Regions from separate parts of the Variovorax robiniae genome, predicted to be linked through region 2. Evidence: predicted binding sites of a transcription regulator. Region 2 holds the regulator's gene; each other region holds the start of a gene.

Evidence for each region. Region 2 encodes sigma-54, which starts transcription at its own class of promoters, with help from an activator protein. Its sites were predicted from a motif close to TGGCANGNAANCTGCTTT; they were not measured.
Region 1: the regulator sigma-54 is predicted to act here: its motif matches at 1,911-1,928, upstream of nirB (nitrite reductase large subunit NirB).
Region 3: the regulator sigma-54 is predicted to act here: its motif matches at 1,669-1,686, upstream of WKW79_RS09695 (ammonium transporter).

What each region holds. Positions count from the first base shown of each region.
Region 1 covers NZ_JBBKZS010000029.1:12,502-16,662, forward strand. The annotation lists gene WKW79_RS33110 (N-acetylmuramoyl-L-alanine amidase) at 103-663, opposite strand; gene WKW79_RS33115 (LysR family transcriptional regulator) at 823-1,722, opposite strand; gene nirB (nitrite reductase large subunit NirB) at 2,151-4,161, shown strand, end outside.
Region 2 covers NZ_JBBKZS010000012.1:9,899-14,059, reverse strand. The annotation lists gene lptA (lipopolysaccharide transport periplasmic protein LptA) at 1-474, shown strand, start outside; gene lptB (LPS export ABC transporter ATP-binding protein) at 474-1,313, shown strand; gene rpoN (RNA polymerase factor sigma-54) at 1,324-2,910, shown strand; gene WKW79_RS23915 (TolC family protein) at 3,309-4,161, shown strand, end outside.
Region 3 covers NZ_JBBKZS010000003.1:327,449-331,609, forward strand. The annotation lists gene WKW79_RS09680 (GMC family oxidoreductase) at 1-299, shown strand, start outside; gene WKW79_RS09685 (aldo/keto reductase) at 296-1,315, shown strand; gene WKW79_RS09690 (hypothetical protein) at 1,326-1,496, opposite strand; gene WKW79_RS09695 (ammonium transporter) at 1,757-2,959, shown strand; gene WKW79_RS09700 (AraC family transcriptional regulator) at 3,051-4,085, opposite strand.

The DNA.
Region 1 (4,161 bases), on a different contig from region 2:
GGTGCGTTTGATGGAGCCAAGTATTCGACGAGCGGTCTATTCAGTCCAATCGATAGTTTTTGAAGATTGATAGATGCGGCTTGGGGTATTGCATCCCCAGATCTACACGAGGTGTTCACCAGCGTGCCGCTGGACAAGGAGATCCTGGACGTCCTGGATGAGCTCCAGCTTCTTGACATGGGTTCCCGGGCAGGCATGCGTCGTTTTGGGGTCTTCCCGGTGAAGCTTCATCGTCAAGGGGTCCATGCCCAGGATGGCGCAGAGCGTCGCCATGGCGGCCACGGTGTTCTGGCGGACCAGCAAGCCCCTGCCCGAATCGAAGGCGTCCTTGTCATAGTCTCCAAGCATCTCGATCCCCAAGGCCGTCTTGTTCCAGCTGGGCGAGTGCACGCCAGAGACGGTCAAGGGCGTGAACACCCATATCTGCCGGTCATCGATGAACAGGTGCGGACCGGCACTCCATCCCTGCTTGTCGCGATAGAAGGTGACGAGGTTCTGGATGTGGGTCTTGGTGAACCCATTGGGTCGCTGCGCAAGGGAGGGCGCCGCGGTGTTGTGGACAGTGATGAACGACGGCCGCCACGCTGTCCAACTCAGCCCGTGACAGTAAGCGTCGAACGCATCGGCGTCGAAGGCCGACCCAACAATTTCCTTCCAGGCCATGGAGGTCTCCCAGGTTTGCGAACGCCCACCCTGCATTGCAAATCATCGACGCTTCGATGCACTGCGGCAAGCCTCCGCAAGCGCTGTTGCTCACAAGAATTGAGGATGCAAATTTCGGACATCGCGAGCGGCCTGACGATGCTTTCGCCCCCGTCGTTCCTAGGCCCGCGGTCCCTCTGCGTATTTCGCCAGCAGATCGATCAGCCGTTGCGCGGCGGGCGAGATGTAGCCGCTGTCTCGATAGGTCACGACCATGCGACGGCGCATCGTCGTGGCGGGCAGCTTCACTTCACGCAGCGCTGCGCCGGAGCGGCCGGCCTGCAGGTGCAGGCGCGAGATGAAGCTCAACAGGCCGGTCTCGCCGATCAGCGTCGGCAGCATCAGCAGCATCGTGCTTTCGACCTGCACCACGGGGCGCGTGATGCGGTTGCGGTCGAAGGTCTGGTCGAGCCAGTCGCGTGTCGGCGCGCCGGGTGGTTGCAGCACCCAGCGATAGTCGACGAGATCCTTGAGGCCGGGCTTGGGCTTGTCGAAGATGGGGTGCTTGTCGTTCGCGGCGACCACGATCACGTCTTCTGCCAGGTACTGCGAGGCAAAGCCCGATTCGGTCGGGCCTTCGGTGCCGACCATCAGGTCGATGTCGCCCGCACGCAGCAGCGGTTTCAGTACGTCGACCAGCGCGACCGTGGTGCGCAGGGTGACGCCGGGCGCCTCGCGCATCAGGTCGCGCGCGGCGGGCGGCAGCAGGAACTGCGCGGCGGTCGGCACGATGCCGACCTTGATGTTGCCAGTGAGGCCGCGCCCGATGTCGCCGATCTCGCGGCGTGCGCTCTCCACGTCGAAGCGCGTGCGCTGCGCCCACTTGAGCAGCGCCTTGCCGGCGGCGGTGAGACGGATGCCGCGACCGGTCTTCTCGAAGAGGGCGGCACCGCAGGCGTCTTCCAGCCGGCGCACGCAACTCGTCAAGGCCGGCTGCGTGCGATGCAGGCGTTCGGCCGCGCGCCCCATGTGCTCGAGTTCGGCGATGACTTCGAAGTACTGGAGATCGCGGAGGTCCAAGGTTGCTGCTCCAGGCTTTGGTGGCTGTGGTCGGAGACTTCACTTTAAGGCAGTGCTCGGAAGAGCCGCACATGCGGCCCCGCCCATCTCGTCCCAGTTCGGTGCGTTCGCAATGCTGCGGCGCACCAGATGGGCGCACGTCGCGCCCTGAACGGCCGGGATTCGCGGCTTTCCGGGTTGTTGGAAGCCGGCACGGATGTTGCTCACACCATTGCACTGACCTGCACGGCACCGTTGCCGCAGGCCAAGTGCCTCCGCTAATGACGGCGGGATTCGAGGCGGACCGACAGCAATGACGCTGGCAGTCCGTCTGTTCCAACCCGATTCGCATCCGTTCCATGCGGGGGCCCACTGCCCGCTGTCGTATCAGACAGCGACGTCCGGTGGTCCGCACCCTCACGGTTTCGGTTGTGTGTGCAGGATCCGACATGAAAATCGCAGTGATTGGCCACGGCATGGTGGGCCACAAGTTTCTGGAGCAGCTTCACGAGTTGGGCATCGCGCAGGCCGAGGTCACGGTGCTCTGCGAAGAGCCCCGTCCGGCCTACGACCGGGTGCACCTGTCCGAGTTCTTCTCGGGCAAGACGGCGGAAGACCTTTCGCTGGTCGAGCCCGGTTTCTTCGAGCGCAGCGGGTTCACTTTGCGCCTGGCCGCGAAGGCCGTGGCCATCGAGCGCCGCAACAACACCATCACCACCGCCGACGGCGAAGTGGTGCACTACGACAAGCTGGTGCTGGCCACGGGCTCCTCGCCCTTCGTGCCGCCGGTGCCGGGGCGCGACCGTGCCAACTGTTTCGTCTACCGCACCATCGAGGACCTGGAAGCGATGAAGGCCTGCGGCGCCCGCTCGAAGACCGGCGTGGTCGTGGGCGGCGGCCTGCTGGGCCTGGAGTGCGCCAAGGCCCTGCGCGACATGGGCCTGGAAACGCATGTGGTGGAGTTCGCGCCGCGCCTCATGGCCGTGCAGGTCGATGAAGGCGGCGGGCGTGCGCTGCGCAACAGCATCGAGGCGCTGGGCCTGCATGTGCACACCGGCCGCAACACGGTGGAGATCGTCGACGGCGCGACGGCCCGGCACCGCATGGTGTTCGCCGATGGCACGCACCTGGAGACCGACATGATCGTGTTCTCCGCCGGCATCCGTCCGCGCGACGAACTGGCACGCCAGAGCCTGCTGGCAGTGGGTGCGCGCGGCGGCATCGCGGTGGATTCGCACTGCCGCACCAGCGACCGCAACATCTACGCCATCGGCGAATGCGCGGCTTGGAACGACCAGACTTTCGGCCTCGTCGCACCGGGCTACGACATGGCACGCGTTGCCGCGAAGCACATCGCCGGTCAGGATGAAGCCGCCTTCACCGGCGCCGACATGAGCACCAAGCTCAAGCTGATGGGCGTGGACGTGGCCAGCATCGGTGACGCGCACGGCAAGACGCCCAAGTCGCGCGCCTACCAGTACGTCAACGAGCACAAGCAGATCTACAAGAAGATCGTCGTGAGCGAGGACGGCAAGCAACTGTTGGGTGCCGTGCTGGTGGGCGATGCCAGCGAGTATGGCAACCTGCTGCAACTGGCGCTCAACGGCATTGCACTGCCGGAGGACCCGGAGTTCCTGATCCTGCCTTCGAGCGACGGCAAGGCGCGCCCGGGCATCGGTGTGGAAGCGCTGCCCGACACGGCGCAGATCTGCTCGTGCAACAACGTGAGCAAGGGGCAGCTCTGCGCAGCGGTCGGCGAGGGCGCCTGCACCGTGGCCGACCTCAAGGCCTGCACCAAGGCCGGTGCATCGTGCGGGGGCTGCGTGCCGCTGGTCACGCAAGTCATGAAGATGGAAATGAGCAAGCGCGGCATGGCGGTCAACAACCATTTGTGCGAGCACTTCCCGTATTCGCGCCAGGAGCTGTTCCACCTGGTCCGTGTGGGCGAGATCAAGACCTTCGGCGACCTGCTCGCCAAACACGGCAAGGGCCTGGGCTGCGACATCTGCAAGCCGACCGCCGCGAGCATCTTCGCCTCCTGCTGGAACGACTTCGTGCTCAAGAAGGACCTGGTCAGTCTTCAGGACAGCAACGACTACTTCCTCGGCAACATCCAGAAGGACGGCTCGTACTCCGTGGTGCCGCGCATGCCGGGCGGCGAGGTCTCGGCCGATGGGCTGATCGCCGTGGGGCAGGTCGCGAAGAAGTACGGCCTCTACACCAAGATCACCGGCGGCCAGCGCGTGGACCTGTTCGGTGCGCGTGTCGAGCAGTTGCCTGCGATCTGGGAAGAATTGATTGCTGCGGGCTTTGAATCAGGCCATGCATACGGCAAGTCGCTGCGCACGGTGAAGAGCTGCGTCGGCTCGACCTGGTGCCGCTACGGCGTCGACGACAGCATGGGCATGGCCATCGAACTGGAGAACCGCTACAAGGGCCTGCGCACGCCCCACAAGATCA
Region 2 (4,161 bases):
CGCATCGACGTGCGGCAGGACCCTGAGGGCTACCAGTACGGCGTGGTCACCGCCGCACCCGGCAAGCTGGCCTACTACAAGCAGAAGCGCGACGCGCCCGGCGGCGACGAGTGGATCGAGGGCGAATCCGACCGCATCGAGTACGACAGCCGCGCCGACAACGTCAAGTTCATCGGCCATGCCGTGATGCGGCGCCTGATCGGCAGCAAGGTCAACGACGAAAGCAGCGGCCCGCTGATCGTCTACGACCAGAGCAACGACACCTTCACAGTCAACGGCTCCACCGTGCCGCCGGACGCTGCCGTGTCGACCGGCACGCAAGGTGCGCGGGTGCGTGCGGTGCTCACGCCGCGTCCGCCGGCCAACGCAGTGCCGGGCAGCCCCAGGGCCGGCTCCGCGCCTCCGCCGCCCGCGCCGGCCCCTGGCGCCGGCCTGCGCTCCACCACCACGCTCGGTGGGGAAGCGCGTCCGTGATGCGCAACGACAACGCCTTGATCGACACCGGCGGCGAGCCTTTGCTCGGGTCCGGTGGCGGCGCCGTCGCGGGTATCGCCGGGAACGGCAGCCGCCTGGAAGCGCGCGGCCTGCAGAAGTCCTACGGCAGCCGCATGGTGGTCAAGGACGTGTCGCTGGGCGTGCAGAAGGGCGAAGTGGTCGGCCTGCTCGGTCCCAACGGCGCCGGTAAGACCACGTCCTTCTACATGATCGTGGGCCTGGTCCGGGCCGATGCCGGCGACATCACCATCGACGGCGAGCCGATCGCGCACATGCCGATCCACCGCCGCGCGCGCATGGGGCTGAGCTACCTGCCGCAGGAGGCCTCGATCTTCCGCAAGCTGACGGTCGAGCAGAACGTGCGCGCCGTGCTGGAGCTGCAATTCGAGACCAATGCCAAGGGCAAGCGCGTGCCGCTGACCGAAGGCCGGATCGCGCAGCGCCTCACCGAATTGCTGACCGACCTGCGCGTCGAACATCTGCGTGATTCCCCGGCACTGTCACTGTCGGGCGGAGAACGCAGGCGCGTGGAAATCGCGCGGGCGCTGGCCACCCAGCCGCGCTTCATCCTGCTGGACGAGCCCTTCGCGGGGATCGACCCGATCGCCGTGATCGAGATCCAGCGGATCATCAGCTTCCTGAAGGGGCGCGGCATCGGCGTGCTCATCACGGACCACAACGTGCGGGAGACGCTGGGCATCTGCGATCACGCTTTCATCATCAGCGACGGGCAAGTGCTGGCACAAGGCACGCCTTCGGAGATCGTCGACAACGCGGAGGTACGCAGGGTGTATCTCGGCGAGCATTTCAGAATGTAGGGGCCTCGGCATGAAGCAAGGCCTGTCGCTGCGCGTATCGCAGCACCTGGCACTGACGCCCCAATTGCAGCAGTCGATCCGGCTGTTGCAGCTGTCGACGCTGGAACTGAGCCAGGAAGTCGAGCAGATGCTCGACGACAACCCGTTCCTGGAACGTACCGCGGAAGAGGCCGTGCGCGAGGAGTTCGGCCTCGAGGCTGCGGACACGCCGCCGCCGCGGGACGACGACTTCGCGACCGTGCCAGCCGCCAACGGCGCCGACGGCCCCGCCACGAGCGCCGCTTCGAACGATGCGGATGCCGCCACCGCCGATGCGACCGCCGACGGCGTCTCCGACGGCGAGCCCGACTGGGGCGGCGACGGCACCGTCGACATGGTGCCCGACGACAGCGAATGGGGCGGCGACGCCCCCGCGCGTGCCAACAACCTGAACGGCGACGAGCGCGCCGACGCCACCGAACTGGCGCGCAGCCAGGAGTCGCTGCAGGCCTTCCTGCACCGCCAGGCCCTGGGCCTGCGCCTCGACGATACCGACCGCGCCGCGCTGAGCTTCCTGATCGAGTCGCTCAACGACGACGGCTACCTGGAGGACTCGCTGCCTGCGCTGGCCTCGGGCCTGGCCGGCAGCGACAACGACGAGTTCGATGAACTTGTGCACCGCTTCCAGATGGCGCTGGGCCTGCTGCAGAGCCTGGAGCCGGTCGGCGTGGGTGCGCGCGACCTCGGCGAATGCCTGGCGATCCAGCTGCGCGCGCTGGCCGATGAGGATGAATCCGAGGACGAGGAGCAGGTGCGCAAGGTCGCCATCGCGATCTGCAAGCTGCCGATGGACCTGCTGGCCCGCCGCGACTTCAAGCGCCTGGCCACGCTGACCAAGAGCAACGAAGAACTGGTGCGCGGCGCGATGCAGCTCATCGCGCGGCTGGAGCCCAAGCCGGGCCGGCGCTTTGTCGACGTCGAGCGCAACGTGGTCGTGCCGGACGTGATCGTCTCCCGCACCGGCCGCGGCGCCTCGCTCAAGTTCCGCGTGATGCTCAACCCGGACGTGATGCCGCGCCTGCGCGTGCACGACATCTACGCCGGCGCGCTGAAGGCGCACAAGGGCGAGGGCAGCCAGGCGCTGTCGCAGCGGCTGCAGGAGGCGCGCTGGTTCATCAAGAACATCCAGCAGCGATTCGACACGATCCTGCGCGTATCCAACGCCATCGTCGAGCGGCAGAAGAACTTCTTCGTGCATGGCGAACTGGCCATGCGGCCGCTGGTGCTGCGCGAGATCGCCGACGAGCTGGGCCTGCATGAATCGACCATCAGCCGCGTGACGACCGCCAAGTACATGGCGACGCCCTACGGCACGGTGGAGCTCAAGTACTTCTTCGGCTCTGCGCTGGGCACGGAGACGGGCGGCAATGCGTCGAGCACGGCGGTGCGGGCGCTGATCAAGCAGTTCGTGACCAGCGAGAACATCAAGAAGCCGCTGTCGGACAGCCAGATCTCGGACATGCTCAAGGAGCAGGGGATCGAGTGCGCGCGCCGGACGGTGGCGAAGTACCGCGAGGCGCTGCGGATCGCGCCGGCGAATTTGCGCAAGGCGCTGTAGCGCTGCGTTCGTTCCGGGAAGCACGGCCCCCGCTCGGGCGCAGCCGCTGCACGATGGTTGCACGATCAGGGCGCGTGCCGCCTGCGCAATGGCCGTCCGCCGCGGCCGATCAAGACCCGACCGGCACCTGACCCGCATCCGCCCCCTCGTGTTCGCGCATGGGCGGATTGGCCTCGCATTTCCGCGATTTCCGGCATCTGGACAGCGTGGTGAGGCTGGTGAGTGAAGTAATCCACACTCCCGGTGAGTTAATGCTTCGATCAGCGCCGCCAGCGCCCCAGACTGTCAATCAATTGCAAAACTTAAGGTTACAATAAGTAACCATCTTTACAGCATTAGCCACGGTTTTCACCAGTCGGTTCTTGATTTCCTGAAGTTCGCCTTTTCGACCGACCCGTATGAATTTTCGTGCTGCGATTGCTGTAGTTTCTTGCCTGCTCGGAAGCTTCCTGCCGATCGAAACTGTTCGTGCGCAGGCCCTGGAAGTGCTGGTGCGAAGCGCACTCGATTCCAACCCCAAGGTCCTGGCGGCACGCTCCACGGCCCGCGCCTCGAATTTCGAGGTAACCCAGGCGCAGGCGGCCTGGTCTCCACGGGTGGACCTCGTTGCCGATCCGGGCCGTAGCACTGGGGTGACGGGTTCGGGCTCGGTCCAGTCCGGTGACATCGGCCTTCGAGGAAGCCAGCTGCTGTACGACGGCGGCAAGTCCGATGCCGAGATCGACCGGCAGAAAGCCCGGCTGACCGCATCAGAGCAGCGCGTCATCGTCAGCGCCGAGCAGATCGGCGGCCAGATCGCCGACCTCTATCTGGAGGCACTGAAGCAATCCAAGCTCGCCAGCGTCGCCGCGGACAACGTCGCCGCCCACCAGGACCTGGTCAAGCGAGTGGAGGATATCGTCGCGGTCGACCGCGGTCGTGGCTCCGAATTGACCCAGACCCAGGCCCGCCTGGAGCAGGCAAGGATCAGCTTCCAACAGCGGCAATCTGCCTCGGTGGAGGCAAGCGCCCAGGTGGCCAACCTGGTGAGTCGGCCTGCTGTGCAGATATTGCCGGTGCGCGATGCGGCAGCGGTTGCGCCGCAGTCCGAAGCGGTTGCCGGGGTGTTGCTCAAGTCCCATCCGGCCATCCTGGCCGCCGATGCAGATGCCGCAGCCGCGTCGCAAGCTGCCAAGATCGCCGCCGCCTGGAACATGCCCCGTGTCGATCTGCAGACCAGCTTGCAGCGAGGCACCTCGTACCAGTCCGGAG
Region 3 (4,161 bases), on a different contig from region 2:
GCACTTCCTACCACCCGGTAGGAACCTGCCGCATGGGCGGCGATGTGAATTCCGTGGTGGACCCGGAACTGCGCGTGCGGGGCATCGAGGGGCTGCGCATCTGCGACAGCTCGGTGATGCCGCGGCTGGTCAGCTCCAACACCAATGCGCCGTCGATCGTGATCGGCGAGAAGGCGGCGGAGTTGATTCGTGGTGGTGGCAAGGCGCCTCGGCGGGCAGCCCAGCCCTGGATGGCCGAAGCGCGCGCGAACGGCGCCTCGGCGGCCTCGCGCTCACAAGCCATGGAGACGACGAATTGAACCCCACGCAAAGGCGCAAGCTGGGCCGGGTCGACCTCGATGTCACGGCCTTCGGCTTTGGCACGGCACCTGTCGGCAACATCTTCCGCGCCGTGCCAGAGGTCGAGTCGGATGCGATGTTCAACGCGGCCTGGGACGCGGGCGTTCGCTACTTCGACACCGCGCCCATGTACGGCCACGGCCTCTCGGAACTGCGCACCGGGCAGAGCCTGCGGTGGAAGAACCGTGACGACTTCGTGCTGTCGTCCAAGGTCGGCCGGGTGCTCAAGCCCGCCCGCCGCTCGGACATCAAGTTCGCGCCCTGGGTCGACGCCGCGCCGTTCACGATGCACTTCGACTACAGCTACGGCGGCACGATGCGCTCCTTCGAGGACTCGCTTCAGCGCCTCGGCCTGGAGCGCATGGACATCTGCTTCATCCACGACATCGATGTCTTCACGCGCGGCACGGACCAGCCCGCGGTGTTCAAGCAGGCGATGGATGGCTGCTGGAAGGCATTGGAGAAGCTCCGTTCCGAAGGCGTCGTCAAGGCCATCGGCGTGGGCGTCAACGAATGGGAGGTCTGTCATGAAGCGCTGCGCCAGCGCGACTTCGACTGCTTCCTGCTGGCGGGCCGCTACACCTTGCTCGAACAGGATGCGCTCGATGAATTCCTGCCGCTGTGCGAGCAGCGCGGCGCGGCCGTGGTCGTCGGCGGAGGCTTCAATTCCGGCATCCTGGCAACCGGCGCGAAGCCGGGTGCCAAGTACAACTACGCGCCGGCGCCAGCCGCGATCATGAAGCGCGTGGCCGACATCGAAGCCGTATGCGCGCAGTACCAGGTGCCGTTGCCGGCCGTGGCATTGCAGTTCGTGGTCGCGCATCCCGCCATCCCATCCTTCATCGCCGGCACGCGCACCGTCGAGCAACTGGAACAGAACCTGCGCTGGTTCGCCCATCCGATTCCGCCCGAGCTCTGGGGCGACCTGAAGCGCAAGGGCCTGCTGCGCGAAGACGCGCCGGTGCCTTCCGCCTGAAGCGCAGCGACTAGAAGCGACCGGCAGCCCGCCGAACGACCACCGGCGCCTTGGCGGGCGACTTCTCGCCCTTGGCCGTCGACCCCGTCCGCGGCGCTCGCTTGGCAGGCTTGCGCCGGCCCTTGAGAGACTCGATCAGGGAGATGGCTTCCTTGTCGAACTTCGCGTTGTCGTCGGGCATGGGTGCCTCCGGAGGGTGCGGGGGGCGAATCATACGGCCGCGGGAATTTCGCCGCACGGACGCGAGAGATGCCAGGTGCCTTGCGACCCGGTTGCTCTCCGCGGCCGGGCGGAGCCATCGTCCCACGCGGTGCGCACCAAACTGTAGCTGCCGCACCATGAAGAAGCCAATTGGGCACCAATATTGCTTGCATCGCGATCCATGCGCCGGCGAAGGGCTGGCAACGCACCACTCTCAAGCAGTATCGGTACCAAACTTTCATGGATGCACTACATCGGGGCGCGGATGCGCTGTTCATTCTTCTCGGCGCGATCATGGTCCTGGCGATGCACGCGGGCTTCGCCTTCCTGGAACTCGGCACGGTCCGCAAGAAGAACCAGGTGAATGCACTGGTCAAGATCCTGGTCGATTTCTCGGTGTCGACGGTGGTCTACTTCCTGGTCGGCTACGGCGTCGCCTACGGCGCGCACTTCTTCGTCGGCGCCGAGTCGCTGGCGCAGCAAAACGGCTATGAGCTGGTGAAGTTCTTCTTCCTGCTGACCTTTGCCGCCGCCATTCCCGCGATCATTTCGGGTGGCATCGCGGAACGCGCGAAGTTCTGGCCGCAACTCATCGCGACGGCGGTCATCGTCGGGCTGGTGTACCCCTTGTACGAAGGCATCGCCTGGAACAAGGCCTTCGGCATCCAGGGCTGGATCGAATCGGTGACCGGGCATGCGTTCCACGATTTCGCAGGCTCCGTGGTCGTGCATGCGGTGGGCGGCTGGCTGGCGCTGCCGGCGGTGCTGCTGCTGGGCGCGCGCCGCAACCGCTACCGAGGCGACGGGTCGCTCAGCGCGCATCCGCCATCGAACATTCCCTTCCTGGCACTGGGCGCGTGGGTGCTGTGCGTGGGCTGGTTCGGCTTCAACGTCATGAGCGCGCAGAGCATCGACAAGATCTCCGGCTTGGTGGCGGTCAATTCGCTGATGGCGATGGTGGGCGGCACGCTGGTGGCGCTGGCCATGGGCAAGAACGATCCGGGCTTCGTCTACAACGGCCCGCTGGCCGGGTTGGTCGCCGTGTGCGCGGGCTCTGACCTGATGCACCCGATCGGTGCCCTCGTGGTCGGTGGCGTGGCGGGCGCGATCTTCGTCTACATGTTCACGCTGACGCAGAACAAGTGGAAGGTCGACGACGTGCTGGGCGTCTGGCCCCTGCACGGGCTGTGCGGCACCTGGGGCGGCATCGCGGCCGGCATCTTCGGCCAGCAGGCGTTGGGCGGGATCGGCGGCGTCAGCTTCATTGCGCAACTGATCGGTGTGGCGATCGGGGTCGCCTGGGCATCCGTTGCCGGTGTGGTGGTCTACGGCGCGCTGAAACGCACGATGGGTCTGCGGCTGACGCAGGAAGAGGAGTACGACGGCGCCGACCTGTCGATCCACCACATCAGCGCCACGCCGGAGCGCGAAGTCAACTGGTGATGCCGGCGCGGTGGCTGCCACGTTGCAGCCAACGCCATCCGCTCAGTGCTGCAACACCTGGTTTGCACGGTGTCGCCAAAGCATGAAGCGGCTACGCATTGCGGGCAGACAACGCCTGCTGCTGGAACGCGCCGGGCGAGACGCCCATCTGACGCCGAAAGGCACGGCTGAAGTTGGCGGCATCGCTGAACCCCAGCTGTTCCGCGACCCGTGAGACGGTGGCGCCGCGCTGCAGCAGCAACTCGCGCGCCCGCTCGAGGCGCACCTGTTGGGAAAGGTCCCTGAAGTTCAGGTGCTCCTTCTTCAGGTTGCGGTCGACTGTGCGTGCAGAGATGTTCATGCGCTGGGCGATGTCCTCCAGCGTGACCTGCTGGCCCTGGGCTTCGCGCAAAAGCATGACGACATAGTCGCCCCATCCGCGGTCGGGCACCGGTCGCCGCTGCAGCGACTGCAGCCGCTCCTCGATCTGCTCGACGACCTTGGGCTCTGCCATGGGAAGCGGGCGGTCGAGCAGTGCGGCATCGAACGCCATCGCGATGCCGGGCAGTGCGCTGTCGTCGAAGCGAAAGCGTGCGGGTATCAACGTGGTGTAGCGTGCGTGGTGTGCCGGCGCGGGCATCCCCATGCAAGCCTCGTAGGGCACGCCTGCACCAAGAACCATCTCGAGCTGGTTGTGCACGGACACCGCTATAAGTTCCATCACGAAGCGCATGGCCTGCACCGGCATAGCGACAACCGGTGTGAAGACAACCTGCCCGGCGCCTGCCTTGCGCGTGTACTGCATCGCGAACAACTCATTGATGAGGTGGTAGTAGCGACTCGCCAATCGCAACATCTGGTCGAGGTCACGGCAACTGAGCAAGGCATAGCCCAGCATGTCGTGGGAGTTCAGCTTGATGCTTCGCGCGGTTTCGAATGCGAGGTCGGTGCGGCCCGTCAGGCGGTTGGTAGCGATGACCAGCGCCTCCACTTCGGGTGGAGAAAGCATTCCGTCGCTGCGCTCCATGCGCCCGGCGTCGATCTTCGCAAGAGCGAGCAGTCCAGCCGTGTCCACGCCCTGGGCGGCAAGCATGCCCAGGAGCGGCGAGAAGTAGCGGGTTGGAACAGACTTGCGCGACGGGATCATGCTGGGCTGGCAATCCGGTGAGCATCTTGAACGCGACGCCAGCGGCGCGCAACCGCGTCTTCGTTTTTCGTTCGTC